Regions from separate parts of the Paenibacillus yanchengensis genome, predicted to be linked through region 2. Evidence: riboswitches for the same ligand, from Rfam matches in the RefSeq annotation. Region 2 holds a riboswitch; each other region holds the start of a gene.

Region 1 (8,373 bases), on a different contig from region 2:
CCAACGAAACTAGAATTGCCACAAGCCAGCGATATTAAAGGGCATTGGGCAGAATCTCAGTTAGAATTGATGATTGCTTACAAAGCACTTGAGCTAAATGATGGAAAAGTGGAACCGAATAAAACGATCAAACGTGGAGAATTAATTAAAATGCTAGTATTGGCACAAAACCAAAACCGACATATTATGATGTCGGAAACAGAACAGATGACAGCCAATGATGCTGGTTCACCACAAGAACAACCAACTTTCAAAGATGTAGAAACTGATTCTGATTACTTTGCTTATGTCGAGTTTGCATTGCAACAAAACTTGATTGACATTGGCGATGGTTCCTTCCATCCGGAAGAACCTGTAAAACGAGAAGAAATGGCTGAATTAATCGTACGTGCACTTGGTTATAACACATTAGCCGATCATGAGTCTATTTTTAACACAAACTTTAAAGATGCAAAAAATATTAACAAAAAAGGACAAGTGGCTATCGTCGTTGGATTGGATATTATGTCGCTAACCGATCAGAAGTTTATGCCTGGCAAAACGGTTACTCGTGCGGAAGCTTCGACCGCCTTTTTCCGTTATTTGCAACAACGAGCAGACTTGTATGAAGCACCTATTCGCAATTAACAAACAACGAGTTAACAATAAAGTAACAGGTAGGTCCTTTTCTGTGGCTTACCTGTTTTCTTTTTGTTATGTTAAATATTACATTAGCTGCTTAATCGTTGACTTGTTTAGCTATTATTCTGTTACGATAGCAACACTTGCGCTAGCTCCTATTCGATTAGCACCAGCAGCTACCATCTGTAGCGCTGTAGCACGGTCACGAATGCCTCCTGATGCTTTCACACCAATATTCGGACCAACTACGCTGCGCATTAACGTTAGGTGATGTTCTGTCGCTCCTGCTTGACCGAAGCCGGTCGATGTTTTCACAAAATCAGCGCCCGCTTGCACAACCAAACGACAAGCTGTTTCGATTTCTTCATCTGTCAGCAAACAAGTTTCTAATATTACTTTCAATATTGCTCGTTCACGACATACAGCCGCTACCGCTACAATATCCGCCTCTACTGCTGCTACTTGACCAGACTTCAACAAACCAATATTAAGTACCATATCAATTTCAGTAGCACCTTCACGAATCGCTTGTTCTGCTTCGTAAGCTTTCGCTGCACTAGTTGATGCTCCAAGCGGAAAACCAACTACCGTTGTAATGCCTACTTCACTGTTTAGTAATTCAGCAGCTCTCGCAACATGGCACGGATGCACACATACCGTTGCAAAACGATACTGTAGCGCTTCAGCACACAATTGCTCTATTTCACTGATTGTAGCATCCGCTTTTAGAATCGTATGATCAATCATGGCAGCTAACGATGGCTCTACCTGCGTCTGCTGTATCATTTTATCTATTATTTCACCTGTTTTTTCATCCATGTAGAATACTCCTCCTCCGCATTATCAACTGACAGTAACTTCATTGTTCAGCTTTATAGTCATTATAAAGCTTGCCTCGGTGAACAACAAGCTACCCCTGTATGCAATACGGAAGATGATATTCTGTACTTGTGCCATATGATTTGTTGCCGTTTAGCTGCTCAGCACCTCTTCTTTGTCATCAATTGTTGGTTTATTCCAATACTGTTCATTTCCAGGCAAATCATCGAACCACGCAGCATCAGGTGGACAATCCAATATCATAAATTGCCCGTAGTTTCCTTCCCGAGCTTGATGGTATTTTAAATAAGCTTTGCCACTTTCAATAGCCAATATTTCTATTTTTCCAGAAGAATGACTCATCGACAATCGGACTCGTTTGCCTAGACCAGAAGTTTTAGCTTTTGCTTGCTCTACTAATCGATAGGCATCTGCCAACGGAACGACAAAATCATTGTTACCAGCTACAGGGCGATTGATAAAGAAATAATAAGGTGTCACACCAGCCCACGATAGAATATCAAGTAGCTCTGCTAACGTATCGGCATTATCATTAATGCCTCGAATAATAGGAGTTTGATTGACGACGATAGCACCTGCATCATGCAGCGCGTCAAAGCCACGCTTTGCTTGTTCGGTTACTTCTCGAGGATGATTAATATGAGCCATTACATAAATGCGTTTTTCAGGAGTGGAATATTGTCTAATTAAATCTAATAATCCTTCATCTTCATAAATACGCATTGGATTAAAGACCGGCATTTTGGAACCAAGTCGAATAATTTTCACATGTTCAATTTGACGTAATTGCTCAATAATAGTTCGTAATTTCGGCGTCCCGAGTATTAAACTATCACCACCAGTTAATAAAACATTGTTTATTTCCGGATGAGCAGCAATATACGCAATGCCGGGATCAACATTGGAAACTGCTTCTTTCACATCGTTGCGAAACAATCGTTTACGGAAACAATAACGACAATACGCTCCACATACTTCCGATACAATCAGCAGTGCCGTCGTCCCATACTTATGCTGACAACCAGGTACAACGTAATTCGCTTCTTCATCCGATGCATCCCAACGACCATACTCCAGTAGCTCTCCTTCATTGGGGATAACTAACCGCCGAATCGGATCATCAGGATCTTGCCAATCAATGAGAGATAAATAATAATCGTTGACACGAAATGCAAACTTCTCCGTAATCGGCTTTAGTTTCTCTCGTTCACTTTCTGGAATGTCTGTTAATCGATCCAAATTAATAATGTACTTTGGCTGTGCCATACAAATCCCTCCCAATCTGATTTGTACGCTTCACCAGTGGATTTAAGCTGGGTCTTACTAGAAAAACAAAAATAACCCCGGCTGAGCAATAAGCTCCGCAAGACAATAGACTGCTACTGCGCACATAGCTTTCTATTGACTAATCAGGGTCACACTTGATTGAAGTTATCTTATGATGCTGATGACCCATCCACTGCTGACGAGGTTAGCTGACGGACTCGGGTAAGATGGTCCCCTAAAATTAGCAGCTGTACTAATTTATTCGCCCCACAAAATTGGTTCCCCCGCTTCCCGATTCGAATGATCGGAAATTAAGCGTGATTATAGTGTACTTGATAAACAAGCTGCACGTCAAGGCGACAAAACGACGGCTACTTGCTTACCACTTTGTTGGATACCTGATTGCTTTTTACCGTAAATAGCTAGGTCAGTAACTAGTCGCTCCACTAATTGTTTTGCTTGTGCCGACTGCTTACCTGTCACTTTGACCGTTAACAACACTTGCTCTCCTTGCTGCAACCATTTTTGTGCTTGCCTACATTTCGTATCATAGTCATGTTCTTCGATTTGGACAGTCAGACGTAACTCTTTTGGTTTACTTGCGTTCGTTGCTTTGCTTTCTGCTTTTTTACGTTGATCACGCTGTCTATTTGCTTCACCTTTAGCAATCAATTGACAAGGTGGAGGGCTTTCGAGCAATGAAGTACATACTAAATCAACATCAGCGTCCTTAGCGAGCCGCATTGCATCTTCACGAGTTACTATTCCTAATGACTCCCCATCCAAACCAGTTAACACAACTTCAGCAGCTTTAATTTGTTCATTTTTAATAACACGGCTCAAACTGGATTTCCTCCTTACTGCACTATACAAATAACAGGTTTTGGATAACGGCATGTGGTTTATCCAAAACCTGCTACTTTGCTTTAGTAGTTCAATCTATAAACTATATGATAATGACTTATAATAATCGTTTGCGTAAACTTGCTGGAGATTCCGATGACAAATAGGCTGGTGGAATATCAAAAATTGTTTTTGCTCCACGTTGTCCTGCAGCCGCCATTTTGTAAGCTGCACGAGCCGAAGCAGCAACTACACTTGCTGTAAACTCTGGATTACTGCCTAATTGCAAACCAAATTCCATAATTTGTTTGTTGCCTGAACCTGTAGTTCCACTACGTAGAACCGTTCCACCATGTGGCATAGCCGCATGCTCTGCTTGCAATTGCTCTTCCGTAATAAAATAAACGGTAGTGTCATAATCCGCAAAGTAGTTGGGCATCGTTTTGATTTCACTTTCTATTTTATCCGCATCCGCATGTACATCTTTTACAACATAACATACACGAATATGCTTTTCTCTTGTTGTTAGGTCTGGATTTTCTCCATCACGAACACGCTGCACCGCATCTTCACTGGGAATCGTATATTGTACACCATTTTTCACACCGGGAACGCGGCGAATCGCATCGGAATGACCTTGGCTAACGCCTTTCCCCCAAAATGTATACTCATTACCTTCCGGTAAAATAGCTTCACCGAGCATACGGTGCAAAGAAAATAATCCTGGGTCCCAGCCTGTCGATATAACACTAATCTTTCCAGCAGCAGTCGCCACTTCATCCATAGCCGCAAAATACTCGGGAATTTTAGCATGACGATCAAAACTATCTACTGTATGGAACGATCGAGCAAACAAAGGTCCTTGCTCTGGCAAATCGGTAGCTGACCCACCGCATAATACCATCACGTCTATTTTATCTACAAATTTTGCAGCATCTTCTATCGTATAAGCAGGTACAGAAGCTTGAATGGACGATGGTTCACGGCGTGTAAACACTGCAACAAGTTCCATATCGGAACTGCGATTAACAGCTAGTTCCACCCCACGACCCAAATTGCCATAGCCAACAATACCGATTTTTACTGTATTATTCACTGATTCATCATCCTTCAACTTTTTTAACGCAATGTGATTTAAATCCAACCACGAGCTTCCATTGCAGAAGCGATCCGTTTGATCGAAATCATATAAGCAGCTGTTCTAAAATCTGTATTAAACTCTGTCGCCATATCACGAACTGCTTCGTAAGAAATGATCATATTCGTTTTTAGACGATCTAACACTTCTTGCTCACTCCAGTAGTAATGTTGCAAGTTTTGTACCCACTCAAAATAAGATACCGTAACACCACCAGCATTAGCTAGTACGTCAGGAATAACTGTAATTCCTTTGTTAAACAATACACGGTCTGCTTCCGGAGTTGTAGGTCCATTTGCGGCTTCAGCAACAATCTTTGCTTTGATGTTGTTTGCATTGGAGGCTGTAATTACGTTTTCTAGAGCAGCTGGTACGAGGATATCTACTTCTAATTCAAGTAGCTCAGCGTTAGTAATTACACAATTTTGTCCGTAATCAGCGAGGCTAGCATTATCTTTCAAGTCTTCAAGTATCGATACATCCAAACCATTCGGATCATACAATCCGCATTTGGAATCACTTACCGCCACTACTTTGCATCCTGCTTCCGCAAGAAGGCGAGCGGCAATTCTACCTGCATTACCAAAACCTTGAACAGCTACGGTTGCATTTTCTGCTTGCAATCCTTTATCTTCAAGTGCGCCTAATATCGTATACACACAACCTTGAGCAGTCGCTTCTGTCCGTCCTTTGGAACCACCAATGATCAACGGTTTGCCCGTAATAACACCCGGTGAATATCTTCCTTTCAGTCGACTGTATTCATCCATCATCCAACCCATAATTTGGGAAGTAGTGTACACATCAGGCGCTGGTATATCTCTGTCCGGTCCAACGAAATCAACGATAGCTTCCATAAACGCTCTGCTGATTCGTTCAATTTCTGCTTTGCTGTGTTCTTGCGGGTTACAGATAACACCGCCTTTTCCACCGCCATATGGTAAGCCTACTACTCCACATTTGAAACTCATCCACATCGATAAAGCTTTTACTTCGTCCATTGTTACGTCTGGATGGAATCGAATGCCACCTTTCGTAGGTCCGATCGCGTCATTATGCTGTGCACGAAAACCTTCAAATACTCGCACCGTTCCGTCGTCCATTTTCACAGGGAAGCTAACCGATAAAACTTTCTTTGGATGCTTCAATAAAGTGATGACATGCTCCGGCAGTTTTAACAGCTTTGCGGCTGCATCCACCTGCTGCTGAGCAATCTCATAGGGGTTTAAACTCTCTTTAACCGTAGTTGCTGTCATACCTTCTCAGTCCTTTATAATGAAATTCGACTCGAGGCATAGCCGATTTAATAATTTTAACCTGTCAAACCGGTTTTTGAAAGCAGTTTTTCATAAATTTTTATATATAATTTTAGGAAATTGTCCAATTTGGGTCGAAAAGCGCTTTATTCTTCCCAATTTTTACAATTGTAACGATTACGTCACAACTGTATTCGCTTCATTTGGTAACCTTATTTTTTTATTTTCGATGCATTTTAAACTGCAAAAATAGTTCGTTATAATAGGACAGCATACGAATACCCAAATTATTGTACACTTCGAGACGAGTTGTTAACTGTTCATCCGGATAGAAACGTTCATCTGTAGAAATTTCTTCTGGTAACAATTCAAGCGCTGTTTTATTAGGAGTAGAGTACCCAACATATTCAGCATTTTGCGCCGCTACTTCTGGATCGAGCATAAAATTAATAAACTGATGCGCACCTTCGATATTACGAGCAGACGTAGGAATTACCATATTATCAAACCATAAATTAGATCCCTCTTGCGGAACAGTATAATCTAGCGCTTCATTTTCATCCATAATTTCCGAAGCATCACCCGACCAGACGAGCCCGACAGCCGCTTCTTCATTCGCAAGCAACATTTTGATTTCATCCCCAACAATTGCACGCACATTCGGCGTTAATTGGTTTAATTTTTTCATCGCTTCTTGCAAATGTAGCTGGTCTGTATCATTCAAAGAATACCCTAAACTATTCAGCCCCATACCGATTACTTCACGAGCGCCATCCGCAAGTAAAATTTGATTTTTTAACTTTGGGTTCCACAAATCGTTCCAACTATCGAAAGTCAAATCTCCAACTAAGTCGGGATGAAAAATAACGCCAAGTGTTCCCCAAAAATATGGAACAGAATAAGCATTGTCTGGATCAAATGGCAAATACATAAAGCGCTCATCCAAATGATGTAAGTTGGTCAACTTACTGTGATCTATTTGACGTAATAATCCGTCTGCCTGCATTTTACTTATCGCATACTCAGAAGGAACAGCAATATCAAATACAGTGCCTCCTTGTGCTATTTTTGTCATCATTGCTTCGTTAGAATCAAATGTTTGATAAATGATTTTTATTCCCGTTTCTTGCTCAAATTGTTTCATCAATTCCGGATCAATATAATCACCCCAGTTATAAATCGTCAGCGTATTACTACCAGAATAACCAGCGCTGGAATTAAGCCATTTCGTCAAATACAGCATAGCAATTACTACTACCGACAGCAGTAGAAAAGTACGAACGAGTTGTTTCATTTGTGCGTTGCTCCTTTCACTGGTCGCTGACTAACATTTCTTTGGCTAATAAAATAATAACCAACGACAAGTAGCGTCGTGAATACGAATAGTAACGCCGATAAAGCATTAATGGATAAAGAAACACCCTGTCTTGCTCTCGAATAAATTTCCACAGCCAATGTAGAATAACCATTACCTGTCACGAAAAAAGTAACCGCAAAGTCGTCAAGCGAAGTTGTAAGTGCCAAAAAGAATGCCGCAAAAATACCCGGTTTGATATACGGCAAAATAACTTTTGTTAACACATCCAGATGACTGGCACCCAAATCTCGCGCCGCATCAATTAAACTATGGCTCATTTCTTCCAGCTTAGGCAACACCATAATAACGACAATTGGAACAGAAAACGCAATATGCGACAGCAATACAGATACAAAACCGAGCTGCACACCAACAAAAGTAAACAGCATTAAAAAGGATGCACCAATAATAACATCCGGGCTAACCATCAGCACATTGTTCAATGTTAGCAGCATCTGTTTCGCTCGATTACGGCGGACATAATGGATAGCAATTGCTCCAAACACACCAAGAATAGTAGCTACTAACGCAGATAATAAAGCAATGACGAATGTATTCAACACAATGATAAACAAACGAGTATCTTGAAACACTTCCTTATAAAAGTCCCATGTAAAGCCTTCAAATCCACTCATCGTACCGCCGCTATTAAAGGAATATACGATTAAATACACGATCGGAGCGTATAGCACTAAAAAAACGAGCAGCAAATACAATTGTGATGGTTTCCACTTACTTTTTGCCAAATTCAACCGCTCCTTTCTTACGGCCGCCTGTGAGCAGCATGAACAGCGCCATAATAATAATTAGGAAGACAGCAATTGTCGCTCCCATTCCCCAATCTTGCGTCACTAAAAAATGTTGTTCTATTGCTGTACCCAACGTAATGACTCGGTTACCTGCAATCAATCTAGTTAGCATAAATAATGATAACGCTGGAATAAATACGGACATCGCACCTGCCTTCACACCATGAACGGTCAGCGGAAATATCACTCTACGAAATGTCATCCAGCTAGAAGCCCCCAAATCGCGGGCTGCAAAAACAAGAC
Region 2 (8,373 bases):
TTTATTAGGTCATACAGGTGTATCCGAAGTAGCGGCTGCTTCTTCATTAAGTGTCTTTTGGGGAGCAGTTGTAGTGGGGAGAATTTTTGCCGGTGTTCTAGCTGAGCGTCTAGGGTACACACGATTTTTATTTATTATGACAGCGGGAGCTGCTATTGTATTTGGTTTTATGACGGTATTCAATTCTTATGCTTTAATGTTGGTGTTTATTGCGTTGACGGGTCTATTCTTTGCTGGATTATTCGGCATAGCACTTGTATACGCAAACGGTCTGTTGCCAGGGCATACAGAGCGAACGACAAGTCTTTGTGTCGCTTTTGGTGGTATGGGAGGAGCAATATTCCCAAGGATTACAGGATGGTTTATGGATCAGTATACGATATCAGCAACTTTAATTTATTTAGCAATATTAGTAGTAGGCTTATTCGTATTGATGCTAGTGCTGATGATGATTGGTAAAAAACACACGCATACTATTTCTAACTCGCAAATCTCAGCGTGATGCAATGATATGAACCATCATACAAGAGATTGTCCAGATGACGTATAGGAGAAACTTTGTACGATAAATCGTATAAAGGTTATGTTTAGACGGTTGGAATGCAAGCTTTGTATGATAAATCGTATAAACGGTCGTGTGCAGACGGTTCGAGTGTAAGCTTTGTACGATAAATCGTATAAAAGGGCTTGTACAGACAGTTGTAGCGTAAGCTTTGTATGAAATATCGTATAAACGGTCTTTGTGCAGATGGTTCGAGTGCAAGCTTTGTACGATAAATCGTATAAAAGGGTTTGTGCATAGTTAAGTCCGTATACTTATGTAAATAGCTAGAATCTAAAAAAAGGAGCCATAGCCACAAACCTCGTTTAGAATGGAGTTACCGAGACAATTTTCAATGGAGGATTCTTGGTATGGCTCTATATCAGATTAACGTAAATTCGGAACTTTCATCCGTCTATTTAGTTCGCTATTATTAGAGATGGATAAAAGTTGTTTGATGAAAAGGAAATACATGGAGACGAAAGAGTACCTCGATAGCAATTTTCCTACAAAAGCATATTAATAAAAAAAGTTGTACGGAAAAACACTACGGTTTTTCGTACAACTTTTATTTTAGGGACTATTGGACAGTTTGTTTTTAATTTGCAACTGCATATGTAGTGAAAGCATCATCATTCATCACACGGCGTGCTGTTACGTAGCGTGGTTTGTAATACTTAGAGTCAAGTTTGTCGTAAACTACTCCTCTGGAAGTAGATGCGTGAGCAAACTTGCCATCTCCTACATAGATCCCTACATGCGTAATTTCACCGTTATTAGCTCCACTTGTATCGAAGAAGATAAGATCGCCGGGAATTAGCTCGTCTTTGCTAACTTTGGAACCTTCATTAGCTTGACCTGTAGAAGCTCGAGATAAGTTAATATCCATTTCGTCGAATACATAGCTTGTAAATCCTGAGCAATCAAAACCTTTTTTCGTAGTACCGCCGTAGCTGTACTTGACACCTAGCAAGTTATCAATAATACCGGTTAACTTCGTGTCCGCATGTGCTTGACCTGCTTGAAATGATAGGAAAAGCGTAAGACCTAATATAAGTGCTGCAACTTTCTTCAATGATGGTACTCCTTCCGATGCCGACGAGGTTAGCTGTGGGGTTCGGTTTGAAGGTCCCCTATGATCTTCCCACTGAATAGCGGTTGCTTCATTGCTATTCATAAGATCAATTCACCCAAAATGGTTCCCCCGTTTTCCTTTAGGAAATTAGGCAAGCTTTCGAATTATAATTGGGAGTCGTTCTCTCAAAACGTACTCTACAAACAATATAGTACTGCGAAATAGTTAATAGATGCTGAAAATGAGAAGATATTAATGAAATTTGTAAGTCTTTCTTAAGCTTTTCTTAAAGATTAAGTGCAACCTTTACGAATGTAAGTGTAATTTGTCCTATTATTGTGTATCATAAGAGAATAATAAATATATGCTTGGAAAGGTTGGTCGCAGTGGAGAATAATGTAGGAATAGATACTAAATTATCGTCTTCAAATTTTATAAGAAACATTGTGTTAGAGGATTTGCACAGCGGCCGTGTGCAAGAAATTATAACGAGATTCCCACCTGAGCCGAACGGTTATTTGCATATTGGTCATGCTAAGTCTATTTGTTTGAATTTTGAACTAGCTGATGAGTTTAATGGTAGAACGCATTTGCGTTTTGATGATACGAACCCTTTAAAGGAAGAAACAGAATATGTTGAAGCAATTAAAAGAGATGTTAATTGGTTAGGGTTTGAATGGGAAGCTTTACATTTTGCATCAGATTACTTTGAAGAAATGTACGAGCGTGCGCAATTGCTTATTCGCAAAAACTTAGCTTTTGTTTGTGATCTATCGGCAGATGAAATGAGAGAGACTAGAGGGTCATTAACAGAGCCAGGAACCAATAGCCCTTATCGTGAAAGAAGTGTAGAGGAAAATTTAGATTTGTTTGCTCGCATGCGTGCGGGAGAGTTTCCAGACGGATCGCGTGTATTGCGGGCTAAAATAGATATGGGTTCACCTAATATTACGATGCGTGATCCTGTACTATATCGGATATCTCACGCTCATCATCATCGTACGGGAGATGCTTGGTGTATTTATCCAATGTACGATTATGCTCATCCACTTGGTGATGCGATTGAAAAAATCACTCACTCTATCTGTACATTAGAATTTGAAGACCATAGACCATTGTACGACTGGGTCGTAGAGCACTGTGAGATGGAGTCTGTACCGCATCAATACGAGTTTTCTCGCTTAAATGTAACGAATATGGTAATGAGCAAACGTTATTTGAAGCAATTAGTAGATGAAGGTATCGTTAGTGGTTGGGATGACCCTCGGATACCTACTATCGGTGGTTTGCGCCGGAAAGGATATACGCCGGAGTCATTGCGTCAATTTTGTCGTGAAATTGGAGTTTCGAAAAACAATAGTCTCGTTGATGAACGTAATCTAGAGTTTTTTATTCGTGAAGATTTGAAACTGAAAGCGCCACGAACGATGGCTGTAATAGATCCACTTAAAGTCGTTATTACGAATTATCCAGAAGGTCAAATAGAATGGCTAGAAGCAGAAAATAACGCTGAAAATGAAGAAATGGGAGTACGTTCCATTCCGTTTTCTCGTGAAATATATATTGAGCGTGACGACTTCATGGAAAACCCGCCAAATAAATATTTTAGATTATTTCCAGGTAACGAAGTTCGTTTGAAACATGCTTACTTCATTAAGTGTGAAGAAGTGATTAAAGATGAAGCGGGTAACGTTATCGAAATACATTGTACGTATGACCCACGTACGAAAAGTGGTTCTGGCTTTAATGAACGCAAAGTAAAAGGAACGATTCATTTTGTAGAAGCGACGCAAGCATTACCAGCGCAATTCCGTTTAATAGAACCACTATTGGTAGAAGAAGAGGATGGAACGGAAGAAAAGTCGTTTATGGAGCGAATTAATCCGAATTCAATGCAAGTATTGCACGGCTTCGTTGAACCGAATATGAAGGATGCTGCTTCTGAGGACAAGTTTCAATTTTTCCGCCATGGCTACTTTAATGTTGATCCGGTAGATTCAAGTACGAAGCAATTAGTATTTAACAGAACAGTATCATTGAAGAGTTCTTTTGATCCGAAAAAAGCTTAATAGTATAAGTAGTATAGGTTTTTATTATAGATAGAAGGGAAGTTAATTGCAGATGAGCAAGTTTTGGAGCCCGCTAGCTCAATCTTTAGAACCATATGTACCTGGGGAACAGCCGAAAGATAAAAAATATGTCAAATTAAATACGAATGAAAATCCGTATCCACCTTCGCCCAAAGCGATGGCAGCAATGCAAGCTCATGTGAACAGCGATTTGCGTTTGTATCCAGATCCGACGTGTGCCGATTTGGTACAAGCGGCAGCGGATTTTTATGGTGTGTCTCCGAAACAAACATTTGTTGGCAATGGATCGGACGAAATATTAGCGTTAGCCTTTATGGCCTTTTTTGATCCAGCGAAACCAGTGATGTTTCCGGATATAACGTATAGTTTTTATAAGGTTTATGCTAAGCTATGCGGATTAACACCAAAGCTTATTACACTTGATGAGCAATTTAAGTTGCCGATTGACCTTTTTGCAGGTAATCAAAGTGGCATCATTCTACCTAATCCCAATGCTCCGACAGCAGAGCTATTGCCATTATCAGCTATTCGTACGATATTGGAGCAAAATCGTGATCAAGTGGTTGTGATTGATGAAGCATATATCGATTTTGGTGGGGAAAGTGCAGTTTCTCTAATTAATGAGTATGATAACTTACTTGTCATCCAAACGTTATCGAAGTCACGTGCATTAGCTGGGCTACGGGTTGGTACTGCTTATGGTAGTGAGCAGTTAATTGAAGGGTTAGATCGTGTGAAAAACTCTTTTAACTCTTACACGTTAGATCGATTGGCGTTAGCAGGAGCGATCGCAGCTTATGAAGATCGCTCATATTTAGAAACGACCGTTCAGAAAGTTGTTATGACGAGAGAGTGGACGAAAGAGCAATTAATCGCACTTGGTTTTACAATGACTGACTCCCAAGCGAATTTCTTGTTTATTACACATGAGCGTGTGCCTGCCGAGCAAATCTTTTTGCAATTACGTGAAAAAGGCGTGCTTGTCCGTTATTTCAAACAACCGCGCATTGACAATTACTTGCGTGTAACCATCGGTACGGATGAAGAAATGCAAGTGCTAGTAGATGGTATTCGTGAAATTGTATCCAAATAGTAACTAGGTATCGCAGTGAGAAATCCGCTCAATCTCTGTTCATCATCGGTGATGTCGATGAAAGAGATGAGCGGATTTTTTGTAATACGACCAGCATGCAGAACTATTTTTACACTTGGTTACGTCACACTAACTTATTCCGCAAATCGGCGCCGGCAAGCGATTATTTCTTATATGGATTTATAATCAAATTACTGCAAGGTGAACTGGAAAATACGATAGAAAATAAAAAGTTAGCCATGACATTACTGTCTATTGACGATAAAACATAGTTTCAAGTTTGTTTGTTACGATTGCTTGATGTTTCTTATGTATCCGAACATCCAAGCAATAAAGTTTCTATGGTGGACAGCAACATACTCAATATAGGGACGACAAATACAGGTCGTTTACACAACTTAGCTACCAAGTGAAGCAGTATTTTAATTTGGTACACCATACTACTGTCGTAACGGCAACTGCGGTATGTGATAATTTTAACGGCATTGCGAAGGCTTACAGATGTGCGATAGCTGCTATAAAAAAAGAGGTTAACATGCATTACTGTGAACTTGTCGTACAAAATATATTTTTAGATGCAGATAAAGATAGAAAAACAACTTGTAGAAAAGTTGAAAAAGAATTGTTGATGCAAAACGTTTTACGATATGTAGAGCAACATTATTTGAATCTTGATTTAATTGTAGATTATGTAGGGCGTATTTTTAATTATAAACCATCGTACTTATCACAACTTCTTCGGGAGCACACTGGTAAACCGTTATTAGAGTATATTCATATATGTAGAATAGAACACGCTAAAAAAACGATGGAACAACACTTTTCGTTGTCTATATACGATATAGCAACTAAGTCTGGCTATATCGATATGAATTCATTTTACCGTGTGTTCAAAAAGTACGTGGGCATATCACCCGGGCAATATCGGTCGCTTCATGGGATGAAAGATAGCAACAAATAGCTACAACTAAATAAGGTTCATCACTGTAATTTGGGGTTGATTTGTTATACATTCGCAAATGAACTGTTCTAGTATGAATAATAGTGGAAATATTATAGCAAGATGGATGTACTAGACAGGCTATGTTGAATTCTAAATTCTAACATTCTTGTAGGGGCTTAAATTTAGCCTTTGAAAATAAAAGGGACCTCTGTTAAAGTGGGGTTGCAACGGGTCATAGCCCTTAATAGCCCACAAAACAGGAGGTCTTACTATGAATCTTACAGGAAATCTCCAAATTAATCAACGTATCGAACGCATTACACCACAGGACTTAATAGTCGGTATCGACATTGCGAAGATTAATCACCTTATTTGCTCAAAAAACGCCCTTTTAAAAATCTAAGGAAGATTTTTAACGTTAATCATGCATCATACTAGTATTTGGAGCTCCTTTTCCACTCATAAGACATAAAATCTTCCTTAGAAATTATTTCACCCCGATATTCATCATTTAGCGATAAAAATCTTCGTTAGAATGGCGGTCAGCTCCATGTTCCCTGGATGTTTCCACTACTATTCTTTTGTAGCATCTTTCCTTTAGTATATTCGGAAAATCACCTGCACCCTTGTGGTTTCATTATAAATGCTAGTCTAAATATGCACAGAAACGCTTGAATATTAATGTACAGTTTTGACGACATGCTACACTAGTGTTATTGGACGAACAAGCATAACACCTTTACGAGAAAGTCCATAAGCACCAAGTGACGTTAAAAATAGGTTTACAAGTGTACCGCCAAGGACGATAATAATCGTATTCATATATCCTTATATAATATTATAGTTAATGCGTAAAGCGTTTTCGTACATCGTGTTTACCTCCCTAAATTATAAATGTAATGATTTGATGCTAACAAATTACTGTTAAGCGCTTACAGTAAAAATGTACTCTCGAACGCTTGAATTTAAAATCTTCTATTTGCAAAGTAGTCATCCAAAAGCGACTTTAAGCATCATTAAAATTTGATTTCAATCATTCATTTCATACATTTTACGCAGAAAATGTAGATAGGGTGGCGTTAACAACGATTTGTTAAGCACTCACATAAACTCTACACTTCATGCTGGTGCTTTAAAATCTTCCATTATGAATATCTTCCAATACAAATATTTTTGAATAAAAGTAATAATGGATGAAGTGAGTTGTAGATGGTTCATTTATATATTAGTTTAAAAAGAATCGTCCGAAATTGATTCAGGTTGTCTATTTCCCACTTTTGTTGATAATTAATTGACACTGTAGATGAATAATAGATACTATTTTAATAAGAAGTGAGAAAAACAAAGAAGTAAGCGGTTTCTGAATGGTAGTAGTATGTGACACAGTAAAAACGAGGAGTTGAGGAAGTTTGTCATCCGAACAGTTAGCAGAAAATAAAAAGCCTCATGTCGTTGTTATTATGGCTGATCAATTACGGGCAGATTTTATTTCGCCACAATTTACGCCGAACATTTATGAACTATCACTGCAAAGTAATAGACTAGATCGATCCTATTGTGCCTCACCACTTTGTGTACCTGCACGCGGTGCTTTTTTTACCGGAAAATATCCAAATGAAACGGGATGCGTCATTAACCCGTGGGCAAAGGAAGATAAAGATTATGGCTTTGTAAAATCGGGAACTCCTAACTTGTATCAATTGTTGGAGAAAGAGTGGGATAGCTGGCATACAGGGAAGCAACATTTACTAACAGAGGAAAAATTCGATACAGAGCCAGATGCGAAAACGACATGGCTACCACTTGAAGGAAGATTTCCGGCTTATGTGAAAGAGCAAGGGAAGCGGATGCCTGGTGGAGAAGCGTTTCGTGGACTAGTACCTGAAATGTCTGGTGGAACGACAACACGTGCCAAAGGTTACTCCATTCCGACAACTGGTTTATATGAAGATGGTATCGATACATTTTTCGATGGATTTATATTAAAAGATTCGTTGCATGCTTTGCAGGAAAGAGATACAAATAAACCATTTTTCTTAAGTGCGATGTTTTTAGCACCGCATCCTCCGCTAGATATTCCTGAACCGTATTATTCGATGTTTTTGGCGGAAGAAATGCAATTGCCTGACAACGTTGCAAAATGGTCGAAAAATCAGTCACCGTTGCAGCTTTATAATTTAACAGGTGCGATTGGCACTCGTTACTCTTTGGGAGAATGGCGTAAAATATGGGGAGTATATGCGGGGCTTGTACGCTTGTTAGATGATTGTGTTGGCAAAATAATAGCGGAATTAAAAACACAAGGGATATATGATGATACGTTGCTAGTATTTACAAGTGATCATGGAGAAATGCTAGGTTCTCATCAATTGTGGCAAAAAATGTGTATGTACGAAGAATCTATACGGACGCCTTTATTCATTAAGTTACCACAGCAACAAGTTGGTCAGTCTTATGAAACACTTGTTAGTGCGATTGATGTTATACCGACGATTTGTGATTATGTGAATGTAGCGCAAGATGTTAATTTTAGCGGTAAATCGTTACGTCCATTGTTTGAAGGCGGAAAACTATCGAGCAAGCATTTATTTGTTCAATTTGACGGTAATGGGGCACGTAGTAATTTCCAAC
Region 3 (8,373 bases), on a different contig from region 2:
ATTTTCCAAAAGTGTACGTCAATGATGCTGGAATACACCACATCGATAATATTTCTAACACGTTCGTCAGTGGGCTAGGATTTTCAAACGGATGCGAAGAATTAACTCCGAAAAACCCGCCTCCATTCGTGCCCAAATGTTTAATTGAAACTAACGAAGCTACTGGTCCTATTGCCATCTGTTGCTGCTCTCCTTCAAGTGTCGTTGCTTGTATCGTTCCGCCCAACGTTTGCGGCACTTTTAAGCCAACCAACACGAGCATAATTACAAAAGCAAGCGGAATTAACAATCGAGTATGAGCTTTTACAAAATCGCTAAAAAAGTTACCCAACGCTTTGCCTTTACTAGTTAAACCTCGGATAAATGCAATTGCAACAACGATTCCCGTCGCAGCCGATGTAAACATCATCATCGTAATAACAGCCATTTGTGAAAAATAAGATACCCCTGTTTCGCCACTATAATGCTGCAAATTGGTGTTTGTCATAAAACTGATCACTGTATTAAATGATAACGACGACTCCATGCTGTCAACATCACTTGGGTTGAACGGCAACAGATGCTGGATACGTAAAATAACAAAGCTAATCATAACGAACAATGCGTTGGTCACTAGTAAACTGATCGTATATTGTTTCCAGCTCATCGCTACTTGTTGCTTCACGCCAGTTAACCGAAATATCATTTGCTCCACTCGCCCAAAAAGACGATCCGTACGATTAGGTTGGTCTGAAAAAATATAATACATATATGTTCCAAGCGGCTTCACGATCAACGTTACAAGTATGATGACCACTGCCAACTGTATAAAATCCATCACTTTCTGCCTCCTAATCTCACTTCATCTTCTATAACTTCTCTACTTGCAGTAAAGCAATTACTAAATAGACAAACAAAAATACGACACTAACGAGTACAACCTCCATCCTTTTCTACCTCCATGTACAACTATTTTTATTTCACTACACCTATATTCCGTCGCACGCTTAGTGCGTATTATGTGGTATTAAAAAAGACACATTCAAACTATTTGTATGAATAACGTAATCAGCGCCAAGCCCTTTATAGATCGTTTTAATATGATCACAGTTCGTAATAACGAAGATAGCTCTTCCCGTCCATGCACGGCAGATCGACACATAACGACAACATGTTGCCAGATCTTGCTCGAATAAATAGACGTAGCTAATCATCCATTCCGGAATAACCCATGGATTCGCTATCGACGGATCTAACAAAATCACTTGCTGTGCGCCTAACATTCTCAGTAATCTCGCTTCTTCATCACAAGCTGCTAATGCTATAACCGGAACATTACGTTTCACTAGCTCTGCCAAAAATAATTTCCCAGCCTTATTAGGTGCTGACACTAATACAAATTCATCCAGTGTCATCCTGATCGCTCTCCTTTTTCAAAAATGTATGCAACAAAAAAGAAGCTGCACGAAGAGGTAGCTCTTCGTCAGCTTCTTAGGCACAGGAAAATAAACCGTGTCTATGGATGACAAATGTTGCCTCTCTCTATCACACAATGCTACTGAAAGCTTTGTCTGATGGTACGCTTACGAGGTTAGCTGTCGGATTCGGGCTGTGAGAGTAGCCCTACTTATACTAATCAACCCATGGTTGTTAATTAGTATAAGATTCACCCCTGATCATCTGCCTTCGACTCTCACATCGAAAGCAAACCATCGATTGGTTCCCCCGTTTTCCAGTGGAAATTCAGCGCTGACAAATGATAAAAGATTACTGTATCACCGTGTTTACAAACTAAGATGATACCCTTTATCCTGTCAATTAAATTGCTTGAAACGAATCTTACTCCTACTGCAACAATTTGTAAAGAGATACAAACTGGCAGTAATCGTCAATTTACCTCTATTCACTTCAACTGTATTACATTATCTCCTTTTATCTCAGCCACACGTCGTCATGCTCTTATATTTACAATAAAAAGCAGATCTTTACTCCTTTTCGACAATATTATTTCCAAGGAAATACTCTTCTCGACAATGACTAACTACAGTTACTAACATTAGACATAAAAACGCAAAAAAACGGCACTCACTTTCGCAAGAAAGTAGTACCGTCTTCTGATTTGATATCTATTTTAAAAATAATGCCTCGCATTTTGTTAACTACAGTAATGATTAGTACTAGCTCTAACTACGTAACTGTTCTTTCACAATGGAAGCGATATAATCAACGTAATTATCTACTTCGGCTTTGTCGGGTCCTTCCGCCATCACTCGAATAAGCGATTCTGTTCCTGAAGGACGTACTAGTACACGACCGTTATCACCTAACTTATCTTCAACTTCCTGCACAGCTGCTGTGATCACTTCATTACCATCAAATTTACTTTTGTCATCTACGCGAACGTTCACTAATTTTTGTGGGTATTTTCGCATAATTGTTTTTAATTCACTTAAATTCTTTTTCGTAGCAGCCATCACATTGGCAAGATGTAGTGCTGTCAATATCCCGTCACCGGTCGTTATATAATCAAGCATAATAACATGTCCGGATTGCTCTCCGCCTAAGTTATAGCCACCACGCTTCATTTCTTCCATAACATAACGATCACCAACCGCTGTTTTTACTGACTGTAATCCTAATTTTTCTACCCCTTTAAAAAAGCCAATATTGGCCATAACCGTCGTTACAATCGTGCTCTCTTGCAGTTTTCCTGCTTGGTTCATCGCATGACCTAATATACTTAGTATATAATCACCATCAACTTCTGCACCTGTCTCATCAATTGCAATTAAACGGTCAGCATCTCCGTCAAATGCTAGACCCAAATCAGCATGATGGGCTACAACAGCAGCTTTTAATTGTTCGGGATGAGTAGAGCCAACTTCAGCATTAATATTTAAGCCATTCGGTGTCGTCCCTATCGTGATTACATCCGCTCCCAGCTCTCGAAATACAGTTGGCGCAAGATCATAAGCAGACCCGTTTGCACAATCAAGTACAATCTTCATACCCTCAAATCGCTGGTCAATCGTTGTTTGCAAATATTGTAAATAGCGCTCACCTGCTGCTTCATATTCAGTCACCGTACCAATTTCTGCTCCAATCGGACGTGGTAACTCATCCAGCGGTTGATCGATTAAATTTTCAATTTCTAATTCAGTTTCATCAGATAGTTTGAAACCGTCACCTGCAAAAAATTTAATGCCATTATCCTCCACTGGATTGTGAGAAGCAGATATCATCACACCTGCGTCTGCTTGCAGTTCTCTTGTTAAATAAGCAACGACTGGGGTAGATACAACTCCTAAACGCACGACACTTGCCCCTATGGACAATAATCCCGCTATTAAAGCTGATTCCAGCATCGGACCCGACACCCTTGTATCTAAACCAATGATTACTGTCGGTCTAGTAGCTTCTCCTGCCAATACAAAACCGCCAGCACGTCCAATTTTATAAGCTAATTCAGGTGTTAACTCTTTATTCGCAACTCCTCGTACACCATCCGTACCAAAATATTTCCCCATACTATTCGCTCCTTCATCCTATCCGCTTTTGTTTGCTCTCTGTCTCTGCTCGACTACTATTATTGCTGCCAGTACCTACTTCTTCTTCTTTGCCACTCCCCACACCACTGTTGGTCGGATCTTCTCCTCCGTCAGGGGTCGGGGTTGGGCTAGGACTAGGTGATGGCGCTGGAGTGGTGCTAGGACTGGGTGAAGATGTCGGATATATTTCCTCCGGGCGACCAATGACTTCTTGATCTCCATCATCCTCCCCTTCCTCTGTCGTTCCCGCTTCAACGACTACTTCAATCATTAATGTTTGCTCCTCATTTTGTACCGGATAAATGTACGGAGGCAGCTCTATTTCAAGTGGAATCGTATGATTTCCAACTGGTAAATCTGCAATATTAGCGATAACACTTATGTCATCATCTTTTAACTTTGCAAGTGCTGATTCAGTTCCACTAACTAATAAATTTATCTTCCCAGAATCTGGTGCAACTATTTTCACACTTTCTCCCAGTGGCTTACCTTGAAAGGTGATCGGCAACGCCGATAACTGCTTCGTCTTAGAATTTTCAACGTTAATCGTAACTTTCAGCTCTGCTGGAGTGACGGATTTAACCCCTTCAATTGCAGATGCTTTAATAACATATTCACCAGGTTCTTTTACTTTAGACAAATCAAGGATATAACCATCAAATATTGAAATACGCTCCAAATCATGCTGTTCCGCAAACACTGTTACTTGCTCTACTTCCGGCTCCACAGATAAGATGCTAGATCCGCTTGGTAAAGCTCCAGAATAGCGAATTTGCAATGGTACTTGTTTACTTGGCCAATTCACTGGCACTTCCACATGCACCGTTTCCGGTGTAATCTGAGCGTTCGGTACTTCGTTACCTTCTGAATCCAACGCTATCAGACGTGCTTTTTTACTGACTACTGTCTTATCTGCATTCGTCAAATCTACTTCTACCACTACTTTTTTCACACGTACCATTTCATTTTCAGTTAAAGTCACTTCCACTTTACCACCTGGTTCCGACAAAATCACCGGTGTCCCCACAACTAGCCCAGCTTGTGGACTTCCTTTAGTAACCACTTCCACATCAAAACTATTAGTCATAATCTCTTCAATGTTAACTATAACTGATTGTGGAAACAATTCCACTTTTTGAATACCTTTTGGCAGTTTAACAGACAACGGTACTTCATGAAATCCCGCTTTCATGTTCGATAAATCGATATTAACAACATAATCTTCGTCTGCAGCGTTATAAAAACTGGTAATTCTACCGCCTACCACTAAATTAGCGACCGTTGGTTCCATGCCAGCAAGCTTAAAACGCTTGGTATCAAGTCCAACAGGAACAATGGTCACTGCTTCAATAATTGTTGTATTATAATTAGACGTTCCCATCTGTGGCTTAGTTTCTAAGTCAATATGTACGACCGCCCATAATAATAATGCAATAACTAATGCAATTATTTTAAGTACAGTTGGATGATTAAACCATTTATCCATTGCGATCTCCTTTCTGTTTCCACCAAGAAACTACTGCTGATCGCCGTTTACTGGAATTCGATGATTTGGGTAGTAATTCTTCAAACAATTTTGAAATTAACGACTCCTTATTAATATCTCTGACAATCATCCCATTCATCGTCAAAGATAACTGCCCTGTCTCTTCCGAAACAATGACTGCTAAAGCATCACTTACTTCAGTAACTCCGATTGCAGCGCGATGTCTCGTCCCTAATTCTTTACTAATAAATGGATTTTCTGACAATGGCAAATAACAACCAGCAGCCATAATTTGATTGCCGCGAATAATAACCGCTCCATCATGTAACGGAGAATTAGGCGTAAATATATTCATCAATAGCTCTGCACTAATTTTAGACTCCATCCGTACACCTGACTCGATCATCTCACTAATACCAGTCTGCCGCTCAAATACGATCAATGCTCCTATTTTACGACTAGACATAAATTGAATTGCTTTAATTAATTCATCTATTTGATAATTAAGATCCTGTCGTTCAATCGATAAAGAAGAACGTGAAAATATATTGCCCCGACCAAGCTGTTCCAATACTCGTCGTAATTCCGGTTGGAATATAATAATAATCGCCAAAATACCAAGTGTAAACATTTGATTCATCAGCCATTTAAGCGTATATAGGTTAAACCACATACTTATTGCCCATGTGGCGACTAGAACGATTATCCCTCTAAGCAATTGTACCGCTCGAGTTCCTTTTACTAGTACTAATATTTTATAAATAATAAATGTAACAATAGCAATATCTATTGCATCTTTGATCCAATCTTGCCATGTCGTATCCAAGAAATAGTTCATGAGCAGACCCCCAGCAGCTAACTGCATTTCTTTCTATCATTTTTGCAGGGCGTAGCAGTCACCATGCTCTCTATATTTTACATCGAATTGGCGAATTTGCAAAATTAGTTTTAATATATCTTCATATTTGACATATATGCATAAAAAAACACTTCCCTATACAGATAGGGAAGTTCAATTAGCAGTTAAATTGTTGAAAACAGAAGATATTTTAAACCAAAACCAATCCAACGTTTGATTTATTTCTTTCACCTGACCGACAATTTTTCCAGTAGAAGCAAGTAGCATATCGCCATCAACTACTGTAATATTGCCAATTACTTCTCCTCGCACTTCCAAATGACCCTTTTCGACTGTTAAATTTCCACTTAACCGTGCACCTTCTGGTACAATGATTGTTCCTTGCTCAATAACTAGCTGATCTATATCTTCAGGTGCTATAGATATAACCAGATCTGTTTGCCCACCCCATGAAGCTAACAACCCTGTCAACATAACAACACAAAATATAATAGCAGCGGCAACAAACGGATGACGATAAACGTACTTTATTACTCCATTGCGTTGCTTTTTACGAGGAGTAATATTCGCTAATATTTTCGCCTGCAGCTGCTCAGAAGCAGCTTGATCATATTTCGCCTCTGACTCCATCACTTCAAATACAAGGTAAGCTGATGCGTCTGTTTTCTCCAACTGCTCAAAATGATTACTGCAAGAAGGACAGCTTACCATATGCGACTTCAATAATGAAACGTGATCATGGCTAAGCTCACCGTCTAAGTAATCATGCATCATGCCAATGGCAACTTTGCACTCCATAGTAGCCAGTCCCTTCTTTCCCACTACATAATTACAAGCTCACTTTTACATACGTTATTCCCTACAAAATGTTTCATTATTATTTTACACTGCGTTTACAAACGATGCTCCAATTTTTTCCGCAACATTTCTCGTCCTCGGTGTACTCTTGTTTTGATCGTTGTCACTGGCATCTCTACAATTTCACTTATCTCTTGTAAAGATAACTCATTCATATACCGCAATGCCATGATGGTTTTATACTTTGGTGGTAACGATTGTATCGCTTCTCGAATAATGCGCTGAGTATCCGTCAATATCAGCTCTGATTCAGGTGTTGTTTCGTCGCTTGGCATCATCGAATAGCCATCCAAACCTTCATAATCCGATGACTCCGCATCAAGGGAATACGTCGGACGCCTTCTGCGCAAACGATCGATACAAACATTAGTTGCTATACGATAAATCCAAGTAGAAAATTTCAACGAAATGTCAAAACGATGTAGATTTTTATATACACGAAGAAAAGTGTCCTGTACGACATCTTCCGCTTCTTGCCTATTTCCAAGCATTCGATAAGACATATGAAAAAGCTTGTCTTGGTACAAGCTCACAAGCTCAGCAAAAGCTCGTTGATCACCTTTAAGTGTAAGACGAGCGAGATGGTTATCTATATCATTCAATATTTCTTCCTCCAAACATCGTTAAAACAAACGATCACGACATAATGAGTACAAAGTACTTCACTTGTCGATTTTAGACGAACTACTTATATTCTATCAAACAATATGTTATTCATAAAGCATAAAAACAGTATTCCTTATAATTCAAATTAACTATCAAACTAGTAGGACTATTTTCCACAAAAAAAACCTGTTGTCTTGTGTAACCACTAGAAGTGGAAACTAAAGACAACAGGTTGCCATTACATATTAACCAGTATTACGTAGACCAGCAGCAATTCCGTTAATAGTCAGCAATACTTCTCGTAATAGTTCAGCATCATCTTCATCATTTTCACGTAGCTGACGCAATTCTGTCAACAAGCTTACTTGCAAATAACTTAGCGGATCGACGTATGGATTACGTAGTCTAATCGACTCTTGAATAACTGGGACGTTATCTAATATTTGTTGCTGTCCCGTAATTTTCAGTATAAGTGCTGATGTTAAATAATACTCTTCTTCAATTTGAAAGAAAATTCGATCACGCACTTGTTTATTTTTAATCATCCGAGCATATTCCCTAGCAATAACTAAATCTGCTTTAGCTAAAGCCATTTGTAAATTATCAATTAACGTTGTAAAGAATGGGAATTCTTCGTACATTTCTTGTAATTTAGCAAGTTTTGCAGGATCATTATCAATATACGTTTGGAACGCTGTTCCTGCTGCATACCATGCTGGAAGTAGATAACGACTTTGTGTCCAAGCAAATACCCAAGGAATCGCTCGTAAGTCTTCGAACCGATCACTACCTTTCCGTTTGGAAGGTCTTGAACCAATGTTAAGCTCTCCTACTTCAGGCAGTGGTGTCGATTCTCTGAAAAATTCCAAGAAATCTGGATCTCTAAATATTAAATCTTGATACTTCGTCAATGCTGTGTCTGAAATAGAGCGGGCAATCTCATCCCATTCTGCTTCTTTCACAACATCTTCTTCTGGATGCTTAGCTAGTCTTGCTGCCGTAATAAGCGCCCACGTTGCTTGCTCCAAACTACGGTA

The links. A riboswitch is a leader RNA that binds a small molecule or an ion and turns the genes downstream of it on or off. The one in region 2 is predicted to bind cyclic di-AMP.
Region 1: it holds a riboswitch for cyclic di-AMP, as region 2 does, so the genes downstream of both, ACFSTH_RS02730 (KamA family radical SAM protein) here and ACFSTH_RS19750 (C40 family peptidase) in region 2, are expected to answer to the same signal.
Region 3: it holds a riboswitch for cyclic di-AMP, as region 2 does, so the genes downstream of both, ACFSTH_RS11925 (hypothetical protein) here and ACFSTH_RS19750 (C40 family peptidase) in region 2, are expected to answer to the same signal.

The regions. Positions count from the first base shown of each region.
Region 1 covers NZ_JBHUMH010000010.1:83,326-91,698, forward strand. The annotation lists gene ACFSTH_RS02720 (S-layer homology domain-containing protein) at 1-627, shown strand, start outside; gene deoC (deoxyribose-phosphate aldolase) at 742-1,407, opposite strand; gene ACFSTH_RS02730 (KamA family radical SAM protein) at 1,594-2,727, opposite strand; cyclic di-AMP (ydaO/yuaA leader) riboswitch at 2,907-3,055, opposite strand; gene infC (translation initiation factor IF-3) at 3,079-3,570, opposite strand; gene ACFSTH_RS02740 (diaminopimelate dehydrogenase) at 3,689-4,666, opposite strand; gene ACFSTH_RS02745 (Glu/Leu/Phe/Val family dehydrogenase) at 4,705-5,964, opposite strand; gene ACFSTH_RS02750 (ABC transporter substrate-binding protein) at 6,185-7,258, opposite strand; gene ACFSTH_RS02755 (ABC transporter permease) at 7,255-8,067, opposite strand; gene ACFSTH_RS02760 (ABC transporter permease) at 8,054-8,373, opposite strand, start outside.
Region 2 covers NZ_JBHUMH010000063.1:168,282-176,654, reverse strand. The annotation lists gene ACFSTH_RS19755 (MFS transporter) at 1-502, shown strand, start outside; gene ACFSTH_RS19750 (C40 family peptidase) at 1,140-1,616, opposite strand; cyclic di-AMP (ydaO/yuaA leader) riboswitch at 1,620-1,780, opposite strand; gene ACFSTH_RS19745 (glutamine--tRNA ligase/YqeY domain fusion protein) at 2,003-3,685, shown strand; gene hisC (histidinol-phosphate transaminase) at 3,738-4,799, shown strand; gene ACFSTH_RS19735 (helix-turn-helix domain-containing protein) at 5,227-5,760, shown strand; gene ACFSTH_RS19730 (hypothetical protein) at 6,014-6,145, shown strand; gene ACFSTH_RS19725 (sulfatase family protein) at 7,152-8,373, shown strand, end outside.
Region 3 covers NZ_JBHUMH010000044.1:8,792-17,164, forward strand. The annotation lists gene kdpA (potassium-transporting ATPase subunit KdpA) at 1-817, opposite strand, end outside; gene ACFSTH_RS11925 (hypothetical protein) at 987-1,394, opposite strand; cyclic di-AMP (ydaO/yuaA leader) riboswitch at 1,544-1,738, opposite strand; gene glmM (phosphoglucosamine mutase) at 2,163-3,506, opposite strand; gene ACFSTH_RS11935 (CdaR family protein) at 3,520-5,013, opposite strand; gene cdaA (diadenylate cyclase CdaA) at 5,006-5,851, opposite strand; gene ACFSTH_RS11945 (zf-HC2 domain-containing protein) at 6,026-6,670, opposite strand; gene sigW (RNA polymerase sigma factor SigW) at 6,766-7,323, opposite strand; gene ppc (phosphoenolpyruvate carboxylase) at 7,582-8,373, opposite strand, start outside.